DNA from 2 places in the Streptomyces sp. NPDC059895 genome. Region 1 is predicted to be linked to the other one. Evidence: riboswitches for the same ligand, from Rfam matches in the RefSeq annotation. Region 1 holds a riboswitch; the other holds the start of a gene.
What was found. A riboswitch is a leader RNA that binds a small molecule or an ion and turns the genes downstream of it on or off. The one in region 1 is predicted to bind S-adenosylmethionine.
Positions count from the first base shown of each region.

Region 2: linked by a shared signal. The riboswitch ahead of thrC (threonine synthase) and the one ahead of ACFV9M_RS12055 (aminotransferase class V-fold PLP-dependent enzyme) in region 1 are both predicted to bind S-adenosylmethionine.

Region 1 covers NZ_JBHWKO010000008.1:51,741-59,575, forward strand. The annotation lists gene ACFV9M_RS12040 (Rieske 2Fe-2S domain-containing protein) at 1-746, shown strand, start outside; gene ACFV9M_RS12045 (cytochrome bc complex cytochrome b subunit) at 743-2,365, shown strand; gene trpD (anthranilate phosphoribosyltransferase) at 2,509-3,573, shown strand; SAM riboswitch class IV at 3,649-3,765, shown strand; gene ACFV9M_RS12055 (aminotransferase class V-fold PLP-dependent enzyme) at 3,929-5,290, shown strand; gene ACFV9M_RS12060 (Lrp/AsnC family transcriptional regulator) at 5,424-5,705, opposite strand; gene ACFV9M_RS12065 (rhomboid family intramembrane serine protease) at 5,702-6,448, opposite strand; gene ACFV9M_RS12070 (hypothetical protein) at 6,621-6,860, shown strand; gene ACFV9M_RS12075 (NYN domain-containing protein) at 6,933-7,835, shown strand, end outside.
Region 2 covers NZ_JBHWKO010000081.1:8,322-16,156, reverse strand. The annotation lists gene otsB (trehalose-phosphatase) at 1-242, shown strand, start outside; gene ACFV9M_RS40275 (trehalose-6-phosphate synthase) at 206-1,633, opposite strand; gene ACFV9M_RS40270 (glucosyl-3-phosphoglycerate synthase) at 1,739-2,683, opposite strand; SAM riboswitch class I at 2,853-3,021, shown strand; gene thrC (threonine synthase) at 3,040-4,353, shown strand; gene ACFV9M_RS40260 (MoaD/ThiS family protein) at 4,443-4,718, shown strand; gene ACFV9M_RS40255 (cold-shock protein) at 5,171-5,374, shown strand; gene groL (chaperonin GroEL) at 5,805-7,427, shown strand; gene ACFV9M_RS40245 (glycerophosphodiester phosphodiesterase) at 7,553-7,835, opposite strand, start outside.

The DNA.
Region 1 (7,835 bases):
GCGCCGCCCTGTTCTGCATCGGTGCCGGCGCGGTCCACTGGGCCCGCACCCTGATGTCCGACGTGGAGGTCGCCGACGAGCGGCACGCGATCGAGGCGTCGCCCGAGGTCAAGGCCAAGGTCATGGCCGACTTCAGGGACGGCGCGCAGGAGTCCGCGCTGGGCCGCCGCAAGCTGATCCGCAACACGATGTTCGGTGCGCTGGCCCTGTTCCCGCTCTCCGGCGTCGTGCTGCTGCGCGACCTCGGCCCGCTGCCCGAGGACAAGCTGCGCCACACGCTGTGGTCCAAGGGCAAGCTGCTCGTCAACATGAACACCAACGAGCCGCTGCGTCCCTCGGACGTCGCGGTCGGCTCCCTCACCTTCGCCAAGCCGGAGGGCCTGGAGGAGACCGACCACGACTTCCAGAACGAGATCGCCAAGGCCGCCCTGATGATCGTCCGGATCGAGCCGGACGACATCAAGGACAAGCAGGAGCTCGAGTGGTCGCACGAGGGCATCGTGGCGTACTCGAAGATCTGCACCCACGTCGGTTGCCCGATCTCGCTCTACGAGCAGCAGACGCACCACGTGCTGTGCCCCTGCCACCAGTCCACCTTCGACCTGTCCGACGGTGCCCGAGTGATCTTCGGCCCGGCCGGCCACGCCCTTCCGCAGCTGCGCATCGGCGTGAACGACGAGGGGTACCTCGAGGCGCTCGGCGACTTCGAAGAGCCCGTCGGTCCTGCCTTCTGGGAGCGCGGATGAGTAACAACGACGACCGCCGCAAGGCACCCGCGGGCGAGCGGGTCGCCGACTGGGCCGACGGCCGGCTGGGGATCTACTCCCTGGCCAAGGCCAACATGCGCAAGATCTTCCCGGACCACTGGTCCTTCATGCTCGGTGAGATCTGCCTGTACAGCTTCATCATCATCATCCTCACGGGTGTGTACCTGACGCTGTTCTTCCACCCGTCGATGAACGAGGTGGAGTACCACGGCAGCTACGTCCCGCTCCAGGGCCAGCTGATGTCGGAGGCGTTCAGCTCGACGCTGGAGATCTCCTTCGACGTCCGCGGTGGTCTGCTCATCCGGCAGATCCACCACTGGGCGGCGATCATCTTCCTCGCCGGCATGTTCGTGCACATGATGCGCGTGTTCTTCACGGGCGCGTTCCGCAAGCCGCGTGAGATCAACTGGCTGTTCGGCTTCCTGCTGTTCGTCCTCGGCATGTTCACCGGGTTCACCGGCTACTCGCTCCCGGACGACCTGCTCTCCGGCACCGGTGTCCGCTTCACCCAGGGCGCGATCCTGTCCGTGCCGATCGTCGGCACGTACATCTCGATGTTCCTGTTCGGCGGGGAGTTCCCGGGCGGCGACTTCGTCGCGCGGTTCTACTCGATCCACATCCTGCTGCTGCCGGGCATCATGCTCGGTCTGGTGGTCGGCCACCTGATCCTGGTCTTCTACCACAAGCACACGCAGTTCGCGGGTCCCGGCCGGACCAACAAGAACGTCGTCGGCATGCCGCTGCTGCCGGTCTACATGGCCAAGGCCGGAGGCTTCTTCTTCCTGGTCTTCGGTCTGATCGCGGCCCTCGCCGGCATCGCGTCCGTCAACCCGATCTGGGCCCTGGGCCCGTACCGTCCGGACCAGGTGTCCACCGGCGCCCAGCCCGACTGGTACATGGGCTTCGCCGAGGGTCTGGTCCGCGCCATGCCGGGCTGGGAGATCAACTTCTGGGGTCACACGCTGGTCCTCGGTGTGTTCATCCCGCTGGTGCTCTTCGGTCTGTTCCTCGGTGTGATCGCCCTCTACCCGTTCATCGAGTCCTGGGTCACCGGCGACAAGCGCGAGCACCACATCCTGGACCGGCCGCGCAACGCCCCGACCCGTACGGCCTTCGGTGTCGCCTGGGTCACCGGCTACATGATCATGCTGATCGGCGGTGGCAACGACATCGTCGCCACCCACTTCCACCTGTCGATCAACGCGGTCACCTGGTTCGTCCGGATCGGCTTCTTCGTCGGACCGGTCGTCGCCTTCGTCGTGACCAAGCGGATCTGCCTCGGCCTCCAGCGCCGCGACAAGGACAAGGTGCTGCACGGTCGTGAGACCGGCACCATCAAGCGCCTGCCGCACGGTGAGTTCATCGAGGTGCACGAGCCGCTCAGCCAGGAGCAGCTCTACACGCTCACCGCGCACGAGCAGTACGCGCCGGCCGAGATCGGCCCGACGGTCGACGAGAACGGCGTCGAGCGCAAGGTGAAGGGCACCGAGAAGGTCCGCGCCAAGCTGAGCAAGGCGTACTACGGCGAGGAGAGCCAGATCGCCAAGCCGACCGTCGAGGAGTACAGGGAGATCACGAGCGGCCACGGCCACCACTGATCACTGCGTCGCCACGCAACCGCTGAGGGGCCCCGTCCGGTGTTCGGACGGGGCCCTTCGCCGTTCCTCGTGGCTGGATAGGGTGGACCCGTTGAGACGCGTGTCCCGGCAGAGCGGGACCCCATGACACCCAGGAGCGGCTTATGAGCGCTGTGACCCCCGCTGGAGGCGACACCGCGGCGGGCCGTTCCTGGCCCGTCCTGCTGAACGGTCTGCTGGACGGCCGGGACCTCTCCTCGGAGGAGACCGCCTGGGCCATGGACCTGATCATGCGCGGTGAGGCGACCGACGCCCAGATCGCCGGCTTCGTGGTGGCGCTGCGGGCCAAGGGCGAGACCGTGGCGGAGATCAACGGTCTGGTGCGCACGATGTACGAGCACGCCAACCTGATCGAGGTGCCCGGTCCCACCGTCGACATCGTCGGCACCGGCGGCGACGGCGCGAAGACGGTGAACATCTCCACCATGGCGTCGATCGTCGTCGCCGGCACCGGTGCGAAGGTCGTCAAGCACGGCAACCGGGCCGCCTCCTCCGCGTCCGGGGCCTCGGACGTCCTGGAGCAGCTGGGCGTCAACCTGGACCTGACGCCGCAGCGGGTGGCCGAGGTGGCCGAGGAGGCCGGGATCACCTTCTGCTTCGCGGTCAAGTTCCACCCGGCGCTGCGTCACGCGGGCGCCGCCCGCAAGCAGCTGGGCGTCCGTACGGTGTTCAACGCCCTCGGCCCGCTCACCAACCCCGCCCGGGTACGCGCCCAGGCGGTCGGGGTCGCCGACCCGCGCATGGCGCCGATCGTCGCCGGCGTCTTCGCCGAGCGCGGCCACTCGTCGCTGGTGTTCCGGGGCGACGACGGCTTCGACGAGCTGACGACCACCTCCACCTCCCGGGTGTGGATCGTCCGCGACGGCAAGGTGACCGAGGAGACCTTCGACCCGCGGCACGTCGGCATCGAGCTGGTGTCCGTCGAGGCGCTGCGGGGCGCCGACCCCTCCTACAACGCGCGGGTCGCGCGCCGGCTGCTGGAGGGCGAGCGGGGGCCGGTGCGGGACGCCGTCCTGCTGAACGCCGCGGCGGCGCTGATGGCGCTGGAGCCGACGGACGCGCCGCTGGCCGAGCAGATCCGCGCCGGCATGGAGAAGGCGGCGCTGTCCGTCGACTCCGGTGCGGCCGCGCGGGTGCTGGAGCGCTGGGTGGCGGCCAGCAACGCCTGACACGGCCGAGGAAGCGGTCCCGCGATCCGGACAGGAGTTGCGGGACCGCGATCATTTCCCGTACTTTCCTCTCCAGGTCATGAGTGACAGTCATGAGGCCCCGGCCGACTGTCCGGCAACCCTCCGTCCGTGGCGGGGTGCCCCGGGTGAAGACCAGGTCGTGGGCAGCAAGGCCCACGGCAAGCGCGGACCCCTCGCGTCACCAGGGGTCCTGGTCGTCGAGGAGTCTTCCGTGAGCAAGCGAATGCGATAGGGCCGCAGAGCCCCGCCTCCGCATCCCCTTTTTCTCTTCCCTCCGTGCCGTCGACGCGCTGTCCGGCACGGCGGTTCGACGCGTCCTCACGGGAGTTCCGCCATGTCCGTCTCCACCGCTGCCTCCGCCCAGTCCGTTTGTGCCCCGCTGCCCGTTCTGGGCCGGGATGTCACCGTGCCGCTCGTCACCGGCGGAGAGGTCACCTACGCCGCGCTCGACTACGCGGCCAGCGCCCCCGCCCTCCAGCGGGTCTGGGACGACGTGGCGGCCTACGCCCCGTACTACGGCAGCGTCCACCGCGGCGCCGGCTACCTCTCCCAGCTGTCCACGGACCTCTTCGAGAACGCCCGCCGGACGGTCGCGGAGTTCCTCGACTGCCGCGACGACGACCAGCTGGTCTTCACCCGCTCCACCACGGACTCCCTGAACCTGCTCGCCGCCGCCCTCCCCGCCGACTGCCAGGTCTTCGTCTTCGAGACCGAGCACCACGCCTCGCTGCTGCCCTGGAAGGACGCCCGGGTCACCTACCTCGACGCCCCGCGCACCCCGCGCCAGGCCGTCGAGACCCTGGAGCGCGCCCTCGCCGACCGCGACCCGTACGGCCCGGCCCTGGTCTGCGTGACCGGCGCCTCGAACGTCACCGGCGAGCTGTGGCCGGTGCGCGAGCTGGCCGCCGCGGCCCACGCCCACGGCGCCCGCATCGTCCTGGACGCGGCCCAGCTGGCCCCCCACCACCCGGTGTCCGTGCGCGACCTCGACGTCGACTGGGTCGCCTTCTCCGGGCACAAGCTGTACGCCCCGTTCGGCTCCGGCGTCCTGGCCGGCCGCGCCGACTGGCTGCGCGCGGCCGAGCCGTACCTGGCCGGCGGCGGCGCCAGCCGCAAGGTCACCCGGCGCGAGGACGGGGGAGTGGACGTGGAGTGGCACGAGAGCGCCGCCCGGCACGAGGCGGGCTCCCCGAACGTCATCGGCGCCTACTCCATCGCCTCCGCCTGCAAGGCCCTGACGGAGGCGGGCTTCGACACGCTGGTCGCCCGGGAGCGGTACCTCATCGAGAAGGTGCGGGCGGGTCTGGCCGAGGTGCCCGAGGTGCGCGTGCTGTCCCTGTTCGGCGACGACGCCCCCCGCGTCGGCGTGATCTCCTTCGTCGTCGAGGGCTGGAACAGCTCTCACTTCGCCGCCGCCCTCTCCGCCGAGTACGGCATCGGCGTCCGCGACGGCCTCTTCTGCGCCCACCCCCTGGTGCGCACCCTCCTCGGCAGTGATCCGCGCAGCCAGGGCGAGTGCGGCGCCCCCGAGGCCGCGCCGGGCGAGAAGTCCCTCAACGCGATCCGGGTCAGCTTCGGTGCGGGAACGCCGGACGAGCACGTGGAGCGTTTCGTGAACGCCGTGAAGGACCTGGTCCGCAGCGGCGCCCAGTGGCAGTACCGCACGGAGGACGGCCGCTGCGTCCCGGCGGTGTGATGCGGCCGACGTCAGGGCCGGCGACCTGAGGGGCGCGGGGCCGTGTCGACATGCGGCTCCGCCGCGTGGGCGCGACCAGCCACCACCGACCGGTGGTCGCGCACACGCTCCGCGCCCCCCAGGCGCTCCTGCGCTAAGAGTCCAGCCCGATGGCGAACGCAGCCTCGAGATCATGCTGCGAGTACGTACGAAAGGCGACATGCGTGTCCGTCGCCTCGACGCCGGGGATCTTGCTGATCCGCCCCGGGATGACCTCCGCGAGCTCCTCGTGCTGCCGCACCCGAACCATGGCGATCAGGTCGTAGGTCCCCGTGACGGAGAAGACCTCGCTCACGGACTCCAGCGAGGCGATCGACTCGGCGATCTCGGGGATCCGGTCCACGCTGGTCTTGATCAGGACGATCGCGGTGATCACGGCTGGTTCTCTCCCTCGGGGGCCGGGGCTCGGGCGGCTTTCACTCTAGTCGTCCCGTTGCGCCCGGCCCACGCGCAGCCGAAGCCCAGGCCGAAGCCCAGCAGGTGGGCCAGGTAGGCCACGCCCGGCCCCGGGCCCGCCCGCCCCGCCGCCAGCCACTGCAGGGCCGCCCAGAAGGGCAGCACCACCCACGCCGGGAAGCGCAGCGGCAGGAAGAGCAGGAACGGCAGGAGACTGGTGACGCGCGCCCGGGGAAAGAGGTGGAGGAACGCGCCGAGCACCGCGGAGATCGCCCCCGAGGCGCCGACCAGGGACTGCCCGGAGCCGGCGTGCGCGGCGGCGTAGCCGAGCAGGGCCAGGTAGCCGCAGCCGAGGTAGAAGAGGGTGAAGCGGAGGCGGCCCATCCGGTGCTCGGTCATCGCCCCGAAGACGTAGAGGAAGAGCATGTTGCCCAGCAGATGCACCCAGCCGCCGTGGACGAAGAGGGCCGTGGCGGGGGTGAGGGCGGCGCGCGCGGACCCCTCGAACAGGTCGGCCGGGATCACCCCCCACCGGCGGAAGTAGGCGCGCTGGACGGCCGGCAGCTCCTGTGCGGTGCCGTACGCCGCGTTGAGGCCCGAGGCGGGGCCGATCAGGAAGATCACACAGCACAGGACGATCAGTCCGTACGTCACCGGAGCCGCCGGCCGCCGGACCGCTCTGCCCACGCTCCGGCTGACGGCGCCGGTCCACTCCCTGATCATGAGTACAGAGCATGACGTAACGGGGCGTACTACCACAGGCCGCCTCGCCGCCGTGGACGGATGGGCGGCGAGTACCCGCCAGGCCGTAGGGTTACGAGCCACACGGACCGGGGAGCCCTTGGGCGCGCCCCGGCGCCGGAAGCCCGACACTAGGAAGAAGCGGACGGTCACGATGACGGTTCCCCTGCCGACCGCCACGACGCGGTGGCGCTGCACGCTCTGCGGCAACCTCACCCGGTTCGACGTGACGCGCTCGTCGAAGGTCGTGGAGTACGTCCACCTCGATCTCGCCGGCGAGCCCAAGGTCGAGGAGCGCGAGGTGGTCAGTGAGACCATCGAGTCGGTGCGGTGCCGTTGGTGCAACGCCGTGGATCAGGTGGAACTCGTGGACAGGCCGGGCACCGGCTCCTGACGATGGGGGTCCGCCCGCTCGAGCGACGTCGAGAGCGGGGGAGGACCCGGCTCAGAAATTGGGGTGTGACGGATGGTGGAGAGCGCAGGCGGGGGGCCGGGCGACGGCGCCGCTGAGGTGCTCGACCGTCCGCTGCCCGACGGTGTGCGCCGCCGGGTCGTCCAGATCGTCTCGGACGGCTTCGGTGGGCTGACCGTCGCCGAACTGCCCGCCCAGCTGCGGCAGTACGCCCGGTTCGCCCCCAATCGGCGGGCGAAGTTCGCGGGCAACGCGATGGCGGCCGCGCTGGAGACGGACCCGCTGTTCCGGCAGCGCATCGCCGAGAAGTTCAGAGAGGCCCAGCCGGAACTGGCCGGTGCCCTCGACTCCGGCTCGCCGCCCCCGGCCGCGGACCCGCTCGACGTGGCGGCCGCGGCCTACGTACTGCGGCCCGTCGACTGGGTGAAGCTGGTGACCGCGGCCGGCGAGGAGGCGCAGCGGGCGGACGCCGAGCGCGCCGGCGAGGAGAGCCGCGCGGAGCTGGAGCGGCTGCGCGAACAGCTCTCCCAGGCCCGCGAGCAGACCCGCGCCGAGACCGAACGGCTGCGGGCGGAGCTGGAGGCGGCGAAGAAGGAAGCCGACTCGCTCCACCGCAAGCTGCGTTCGGCGCTCAGCGACGTCAAGCGCGGCGAGGCCGCGCTGCGCAAGGTGCAGGGCGAGATAGAAGCGGTACGCACCGAGGGGCAGGCGCAGGTGTCCGCCGCCGAGAGCGAGACACGGCGGCTGAAGGCGCGGCTCGGGGAGGTGGAGGCCGCCCTGGAGGCCACCCGCAGGGCGGCGCGGGAGGGGCGCAGCGTCGAGGACATGCGGGTGCGGCTGCTGCTGGACACCGTGCTGGACGCGGCCCAGGGGCTGCGCAGGGAGCTGGCGTTGCCGCCCGTGTCGGTCCGGCCGGCGGAGACCGTCGACGCCGTGGAACCCGGGCGGATGACCCCG
Region 2 (7,835 bases), on a different contig from region 1:
AGACCGGCGCCGAGGCCGTGCTCTACGCCGGCGACGACCTCGGCGACCTGCCCGCCTTCGCCGCCGTGGAGAAACTCCGCTCCGACGGCGTCCCCGGCCTGCTCGTCGCCAGCGGCAGCGCGGAGGTGACCGAGCTCGCCGAGCGCGCCGACCTGGTCGTCGACGGCCCGGCCGGCGTCGTGGGCCTGCTGCGGGCGCTGGCGGATCAGCTGGCCCGCGTTCCCCGCAGCGCCTCCAGCTGATCCAGGAACCACCGGGCCGGAGGCAGCGCGGTCGCGGCGGCAGCCAGCCGCTTGGTGCGGTGCGCCCGCTCCTCCGGCGCCATGGTCAGCGCCTCGTGCAGGGCACGGGCGGTCTCCATGACGTCGTACGGGTTGATGGTGATCGCGTCCTCGTGCAGCTCGCCGTACGCGCCGGCCTCCCGGGACAGCACCAGCGCGCAGCCCCCGTCGGAGACGACCGGGACCTCCTTCGCGACCAGGTTCATGCCGTCGCGGATGGGGTTGACCAGCGCCACGTCCGCGAGGCGGTACGCCGCCAGGGAGCGGGCGAAGTCGTCCTTCACGTGCAGGACGACCGGGGTCCAGCCCGCGGAGCCGTACCGCTCGTTGATCTCCCCGGCCAGCCGCCGCACCTCGGCCGTGTAGTCGCGGTAGACGGCGAGGTCCTGGCGGGAGGGGTAGGCGAAGGCCACGTGGGCGACCCGCTCGTGCCACTCGGGGTGGTCGTCGAGGAACTGCCGGTAGGCCAGGAGACCGCGCACGATGTTCTTCGACAGCTCGGTCCGGTCCACCCGGACGATCACCTTGCGGGCGCCGCCGCCGGGGACCGTGCCGATCTCCTCGCGCAGGGCCGCCAGGCGTTCCTCGACGTCCTGCTCGCGGGAGCGGGCGCGCAGGAACTCGGCGTCGGCGCCCAGGCCGTGCACGCCGATCTCCGTACCGCCCGTACCGTCCACGAACTCCTCGCAGCACGCGGTGAACGCGTCCGCCCAGCGGCGGGTCAGGAAGCCGAGCCGGTCCGCGCCGAGCATGCCCCGCAGGAGCCGGCCGCGGATGTCGCCGGGGAGCAGCCCGAAGTAGTCCACCGGCGCCCACGGCGTGTGCGAGAAGTGCCCGATGCGCAGGTCGGGGCGGAGCTCGCGGAGCATCCCCGGGACCAGGCACAGGTGGTAGTCCTGGACGAGGACCGCCGCCCCCGGCGCCGCCTCCTCCGCCAGCGCCTCGGCGAAGGCGCGGTTGTACGTCTCGTACGAGGCCCACTGGCGCCGGAACTCCGCGTCGAAGACCGGCTCCAGCGGGGTCTGGTACAGCAGGTGGTGGACGAACCACAGCACCGAGTTGGCGATGCCGTTGTACGCGTCGGCGTGCACGTCGGCCGGGACGGGCAGCATCCGCACGCCGTCCTCGCCGACCCCGCGCCGGACCGCCTCCCGGTCGCCGTCGGACAGCGCCGAGCACACCCAGAGGGCGCCCGCGTCCGGGCCGATCGCCGACAGTCCGGAGACCAGCCCGCCGCCGCCGCGTCTGGCGTGCAGCGAGCCGTCCTCACCGACGGTGTACGAGACCGGGCCGCGGTTGGACGCGACCAGCACCTGAGCACCCTGAGCAGCAGCACCGTGCGTGGAAGCCATACGCCTCAACCTAGCCCGGACCCGATCCGCTCAAACGTACGGACGTGGGGGGTGAACCGGTCGTGTCCGGCCGTATACGGGGCGTCCGTCCGGGTGTCGTCTCCGTCACGCCACCTTGCGGGTGGCGTACTCGGCGATCTCCGCCATCGGCGGCCGCTCCTCCGTGTCCACCGAGTAGGTGCGCGGCTCGAAGCCGTCCGGGCCCCGCTCGAACTGGGTGAGGGACGGGCGGACGAGGTGCCCGCGGGCCAGCCGCAGCTGCGCCGTGCGGTAGATCGCCGCGGCCATCCGGCCGAGCGCCTGCCCGTCCTGGTGGCGGTGCTTGCGCACCCCGACGTCGACCTGGGCCAGCGCGTCCAGGCCCACCAGGTGCAGGGCGTCGACCAGCATGCCCAGCTCCACGCCGTACCCGACGGGGAAGGGCAGCTGCTCCAGCAGGCGGCGGCGGGCCGCGTACTCGCCGCCCAGCGGCTGCACGAACCCCGCGAGCTGCGGCCAGTGCATGTTGAGCAGCGGACGGGCCATCAGCTCCGTCACCCGGCCGCCCTGGCCGGCGCCGCCGGCCAGCGGTCGGTCGTACATGGCCTTGACCAGGTCGACGCCCGGATCGGTGAGCAGCGGGCCCACGATGCCCGAGACGAAGTCGGAGGAGAACTCCTTCAGGTCGGCGTCGACGAAACAGACGATGTCCCCGGTGGTGACCAGCAGTGAGCGCCACAGGACCTCGCCCTTGCCGGGCACGGCCGGGACGCGGGGCAGGATCTCGTCCCGGTGGACGACCCGGGCCCCGGCCGCCGCGGCCACCTCGGAGGTGCGGTCGGTCGATCCCGAGTCGACGACGACGATCTCGTCGACCAGCGGGACCTGGTGCATGAGGTCGTGACGGATGACGGAGACGATGTCGCCGACCGTCTCCTCCTCGTTCAGCGCGGGCAGCACGACGGACACCGTCTGGCCCGAGGCGCGCTTGGCGGCCAGGATCCGGTGCAGCGGGCGGTCGGTCACGGACCAGGAGCGGGTGGCCAGCCAGCGCTCGACTTCTTCCAGCACGGTCTGCGGCTCCTCACTGTCGTGATCACACCAGGTACACACGGGGTGACCGTGTGATCCATCTCGCGGTTCGGACGTCTCACTCAACTGTCGTGGCCTTCGGTTACAGTCTTGAACAACGCGGATGACCATCGCATGTCCGGGGTCGCCCGCGCTCACAATCGAATACCGCTCATCCAGAGGGGCAGAGGGACACGGCCCGATGAAGCCCCGGCAACCCTCCAGCCGGTCTCGTACGGATCACTGCCGACGGGCAGTCGACGATCCCCGCGAGGCTCCCGGCTCGGGAAGGTGCCAATTCCGTCTCACGGCGAGATGCGTCGTGGGGAAGATGAGGAGAAAGGGCCTCGCCTCACATGGCTGCGCAGACAGTTGCAAGCACCACTCCCTCCGTCACCGCCCCCTCCGGCACCACCCCCTCCGTCGACCTCGGTCCGGCCGAGGCGCTCTCCTGTCGCGAGTGCGGTCACCGGGTGCCGCTCGGCCCGGTCTTCGCCTGCGAGGAGTGTTTCGGCCCGCTCGAGATCGCCTACGACTACTCCGGATACGACCCGGAGGAGCTCCGCAAGCGCATCGAGGCGGGCCCCGCGAACATCTGGCGCTACGCCCCGCTGCTGCCCGTCCCGGCCGACGTGGCGGACAAGCCGAACCTCAACCCCGGCTGGACCAAGCTCGTCCAGGCCGACAACCTGGCGCGTGAGCTGGGCGTCGAGGCCGGGAAGCTGTTCGTCAAGGACGACTCCGGCAACCCGACGCACTCCTTCAAGGACCGCGTCGTCGCCCAGGCCCTGGAGGCCGCCCGCGCCTTCGGCTTCACCACCCTCTCCTGCTCCTCCACCGGCAACCTGGCCGGCGCCGTCGGCGCCGCGGCCGCCCGCGCCGGCTTCCGCTCCTGCGTGTTCATCCCGCACGACCTGGAGCAGGGCAAGGTCGTCATGGCCGCGGTCTACGGCGGCGAACTCGTCGGCATCGAGGGCAACTACGACGACGTCAACCGCTTCTGCTCCGAGCTCATCGGCGACCCGGCGGGCGAGGGCTGGGGCTTCGTCAACGTCAACCTGCGGCCCTACTACGCCGAGGGCTCCAAGACGCTCGCGTACGAGATCTGCGAGCAGCTCGGCTGGCGGCTCCCGGACCAGATCGTGGTGCCGATCGCCTCCGGCTCGCAGCTCACGAAGATCGACAAGGGGCTCCAGGAGCTGATCAAGCTCGGCCTGGTCGAGGGCCGGCCGTACAAGATCTTCGGTGCGCAGGCCGAGGGCTGCTCCCCGGTGTCCGTCGCCTACAAGGCCGGCCACGACGTGGTCCGCCCGCAGAAGCCGAACACCATCGCCAAGTCCCTCGCCATCGGCAACCCGGCCGACGGCCCCTACGTCCTCGACATCGCGCGCCGCACGGGCGGTGCCGTGGAGGACGTGAACGACGAGCAGGTGGTCGACGCGATCAAGCTGCTGGCGCGGACCGAGGGCGTCTTCGCCGAGACGGCGGGCGGTGTGACGGTCGGCGTCACCAAGAAGCTGATCGAGGCCGGTCTGCTGGACCCGACGCTGACGACCGTCGTGCTCAACACCGGAGACGGCCTCAAGACGCTGGACGCGGTCGCCGGGACCGGGCTGACGGCCACCATCCGCCCGAACCTCGAGTCGTTCCACGAGGCCGGTCTCGCCTGAGAGGCCGTTGTTCGTCTGCGGGCCGCGGGGAGCTGGTCGCGCAGATCCCCGCGCCCCCGCAGGGCGCCTACCCGTCCGGAGGAAACACCGTGAGCGTCACCGTCCGCATCCCCACCATCCTGCGCACCTACACGGGCGGTCAGGCCGAGGTCGCCGCCGAGGGCACGAACCTCGCCGAGGTCATCGCCGACCTGGAGAAGAACCACACCGGTATCGCCGCGCGCGTCCTCGACGACCAGGGCAAGCTGCGCCGGTTCGTCAACGTGTACGTGAACGACGACGACGTGCGGTTCGAGCAGGGGCTGGAGACCGCGACCCCGGACGGCGCCGGCGTCTCGATCATCCCGGCCGTCGCCGGCGGCTGACACGCACTCCGTACTCGCCGGTAGTAACCCTCGGTAACAGGTATTACCCAGAGTTCATGGAATTGCCTCCTCCGTAAGAGAAGCGGAGGAGGCAATTCAATGTGGTTGAGCGCGGTACAGTTGGGGAACGCGCCGCCCATCGCATGCCGAACGCATATGAGCCCCGCCTTCACATGCGGTGAGAAGTAGCCAAAGTGTGCAGGTATTTTGCGCCTCTTGTTCCCTTTGTGTGGCCCGAATTGCCCTGAATTCGGGAGAATTCTCACCATATTCCGGACCGTCGGCGTCCAGAATTCTCGTCCGATTGACCTGTTGCAGACGGCAGTGGGACAGATACATTCAGCCGCGGTCGACGCGTTCCGGCGCACGCCCCCAACCAACTGGGGGGTGAGGTCTGACCCGGATCCGCGAAGTGTGGATCTGTGCAAGGGCCAGTAATAGGGGAGTTAGGCATGGCTCAGGGCACCGTCAAGTGGTTCAACGCGGAGAAGGGGTACGGCTTCATCGCGGTCGACGGTGGTGCGGACGTCTTCGTCCACTACAGCGCGATTCAGATGGACGGCTACCGCACCCTGGAAGAGGGCCAGCGGGTCGAGTTCGAGATCTCGCAGGGTCAGAAGGGCCCGCAGGCCGACATGGTTCGCGTCACCGCCTGAACTGTTTTCAACGCTTTTCGACGAAGGGCCCGCACCCCGACGGGGGTGCGGGCCCTTCGTCCTGCCCGCGCCGCGCCGGGGAGGTGCCGGGGCCTTCGTCCTGCCCGCGCCGCGCCGGGGAGGTGCCGGGGGGCCTTCGCGACGCCGGGGGTGTCCGGGCGCTCCGGCCCGCAGGACCCCGCGCGGCCCGGGTGGTGAAGGCGCCTTCGTCCGCTTCGCCCCGGGCCGATCCCCCCGAGGCGCTTGCACTCGGCATGCCCGAGTGCTAATCATTGCGTTAGCACTCTGAAGGTGAGAGTGACAATGAAGGACCGGGTCGGTGAGGCCCGCAGGCCGGGTGGGGAAGGAACCACGAGGCCGGCGAGCCGTCCGTCGCGGGCGCGGGCGCGGTCCGAAGGAATCACCCCCAGTCCTGGAGGGACCACTTCACATGGCCAAGATCATCGCGTTCGACGAGGAGGCGCGGCGCGGCCTCGAGCGCGGCATGAACCAGCTCGCGGACGCCGTGAAGGTGACGCTCGGCCCCAAGGGCCGCAACGTCGTCCTCGAGAAGAAGTGGGGCGCGCCCACGATCACCAACGACGGTGTCTCCATCGCCAAGGAGATCGAGCTCGAGGACCCGTACGAGAAGATCGGCGCCGAGCTGGTCAAGGAAGTCGCCAAGAAGACGGACGACGTCGCCGGTGACGGTACGACCACGGCGACCGTTCTGGCCCAGGCCCTGGTCAAGGAGGGTCTGCGCAACGTCGCCGCCGGCGCCAACCCGATGGCCCTGAAGCGCGGTATCGAGAAGGCCGTCGAGGCCGTCTCCGCCGCCCTGCTGGAGCAGGCGAAGGACGTCGAGACCAAGGAGCAGATCGCCTCCACGGCCTCCATCTCCGCCGCCGACACCCAGATCGGCGAGCTCATCGCCGAGGCCATGGACAAGGTCGGCAAGGAAGGCGTCATCACCGTCGAGGAGTCCCAGACCTTCGGTCTGGAGCTGGAGCTCACCGAGGGTATGCGCTTCGACAAGGGCTACATCTCGGCGTACTTCGCCACCGACATGGAGCGTATGGAGGCCGTCCTCGACGACCCGTACATCCTCATCGCGAACTCCAAGATCGCGAACGTCAAGGACCTGCTCCCGCTCCTGGAGAAGGTCATGCAGTCGGGCAAGCCGCTGCTGATCATCGCCGAGGACGTCGAGGGCGAGGCCCTGTCGACCCTGGTCGTCAACAAGATCCGCGGCACCTTCAAGTCCGTCGCGGTCAAGGCCCCGGGCTTCGGCGACCGCCGCAAGGCGATGCTGAACGACATCGCCATCCTCACCGGCGGCGAGGTCATCTCCGAGGAGGTCGGTCTCAAGCTCGAGAACACGACCGTCGACCTGCTGGGCAAGGCCCGCAAGGTCGTCATCACCAAGGACGAGACCACCATCGTCGACGGCGCCGGCTCCTCCGAGCAGGTCGCGGGCCGGGTGAACCAGATCCGCGCCGAGATCGAGAACAGCGACTCCGACTACGACCGCGAGAAGCTCCAGGAGCGCCTGGCCAAGCTCGCGGGCGGCGTGGCCGTCATCAAGGCCGGTGCCGCCACCGAGGTCGAGCTCAAGGAGCGCAAGCACCGCATCGAGGACGCCGTCCGCAACGCGAAGGCGGCCGTCGAGGAGGGCATCGTCGCCGGTGGTGGCGTGGCCCTGCTCCAGGCCTCCCAGGTCTTCGAGAAGCTGGAGCTGGAGGGCGACGAGGCCACCGGTGCCGCCGCCGTCAAGCTGGCGCTCGAGGCCCCGCTGAAGCAGATCGCCGTCAACGCCGGCCTCGAGGGCGGCGTCGTGGTGGAGAAGGTGCGCAACCTGACCCCGGGTCACGGCCTGAACGCCGCGACCGGCGAGTACGTCGACCTGGTCGCCGAGGGCATCATCGACCCGGCGAAGGTGACGCGCTCCGCGCTGCAGAACGCCGCGTCGATCGCCGCGCTGTTCCTCACCACCGAGGCCGTCATCGCCGACAAGCCGGAGAAGAACGCTGCCCCGGCCGGCGGCGGCATGCCGGGCGGTGACATGGACTTCTGATCCTTCCGAGGATCGGACCCGTCCGAAGTACCGAGGGCGGCACCCCCTGTTCCGACAGGGGGTGCCGCCCTCGGGCGTTCCACGCTTCACGGGCAGGTCCGCCGGGCGCGGCGGGTGATCCCCCGTCAGCCCTGCGTCAGGGCCTTCCCGATCGTGTCGGGCACGTCGGTGGTGATGCCGTCCGCGTGCCAGTCGCGCAGTTGGCGGGCCGGGCCGGCGGTGTTCACCGTCCACGGCCACACCTTCAGCGGCCGGCCGTGCGGGCCCTTCAGCGCCTGTGCCTTGCGCACATAGCCCTGGGTGAGGCCACGGTGGTCCGGGTTGACGACGTCCACGAACGTCGCGTACGACGCCAGCTCGCCGGCCGACGGGGTCTCGTCGCAGACGCCCAGCCTGATGTCGGGGCGC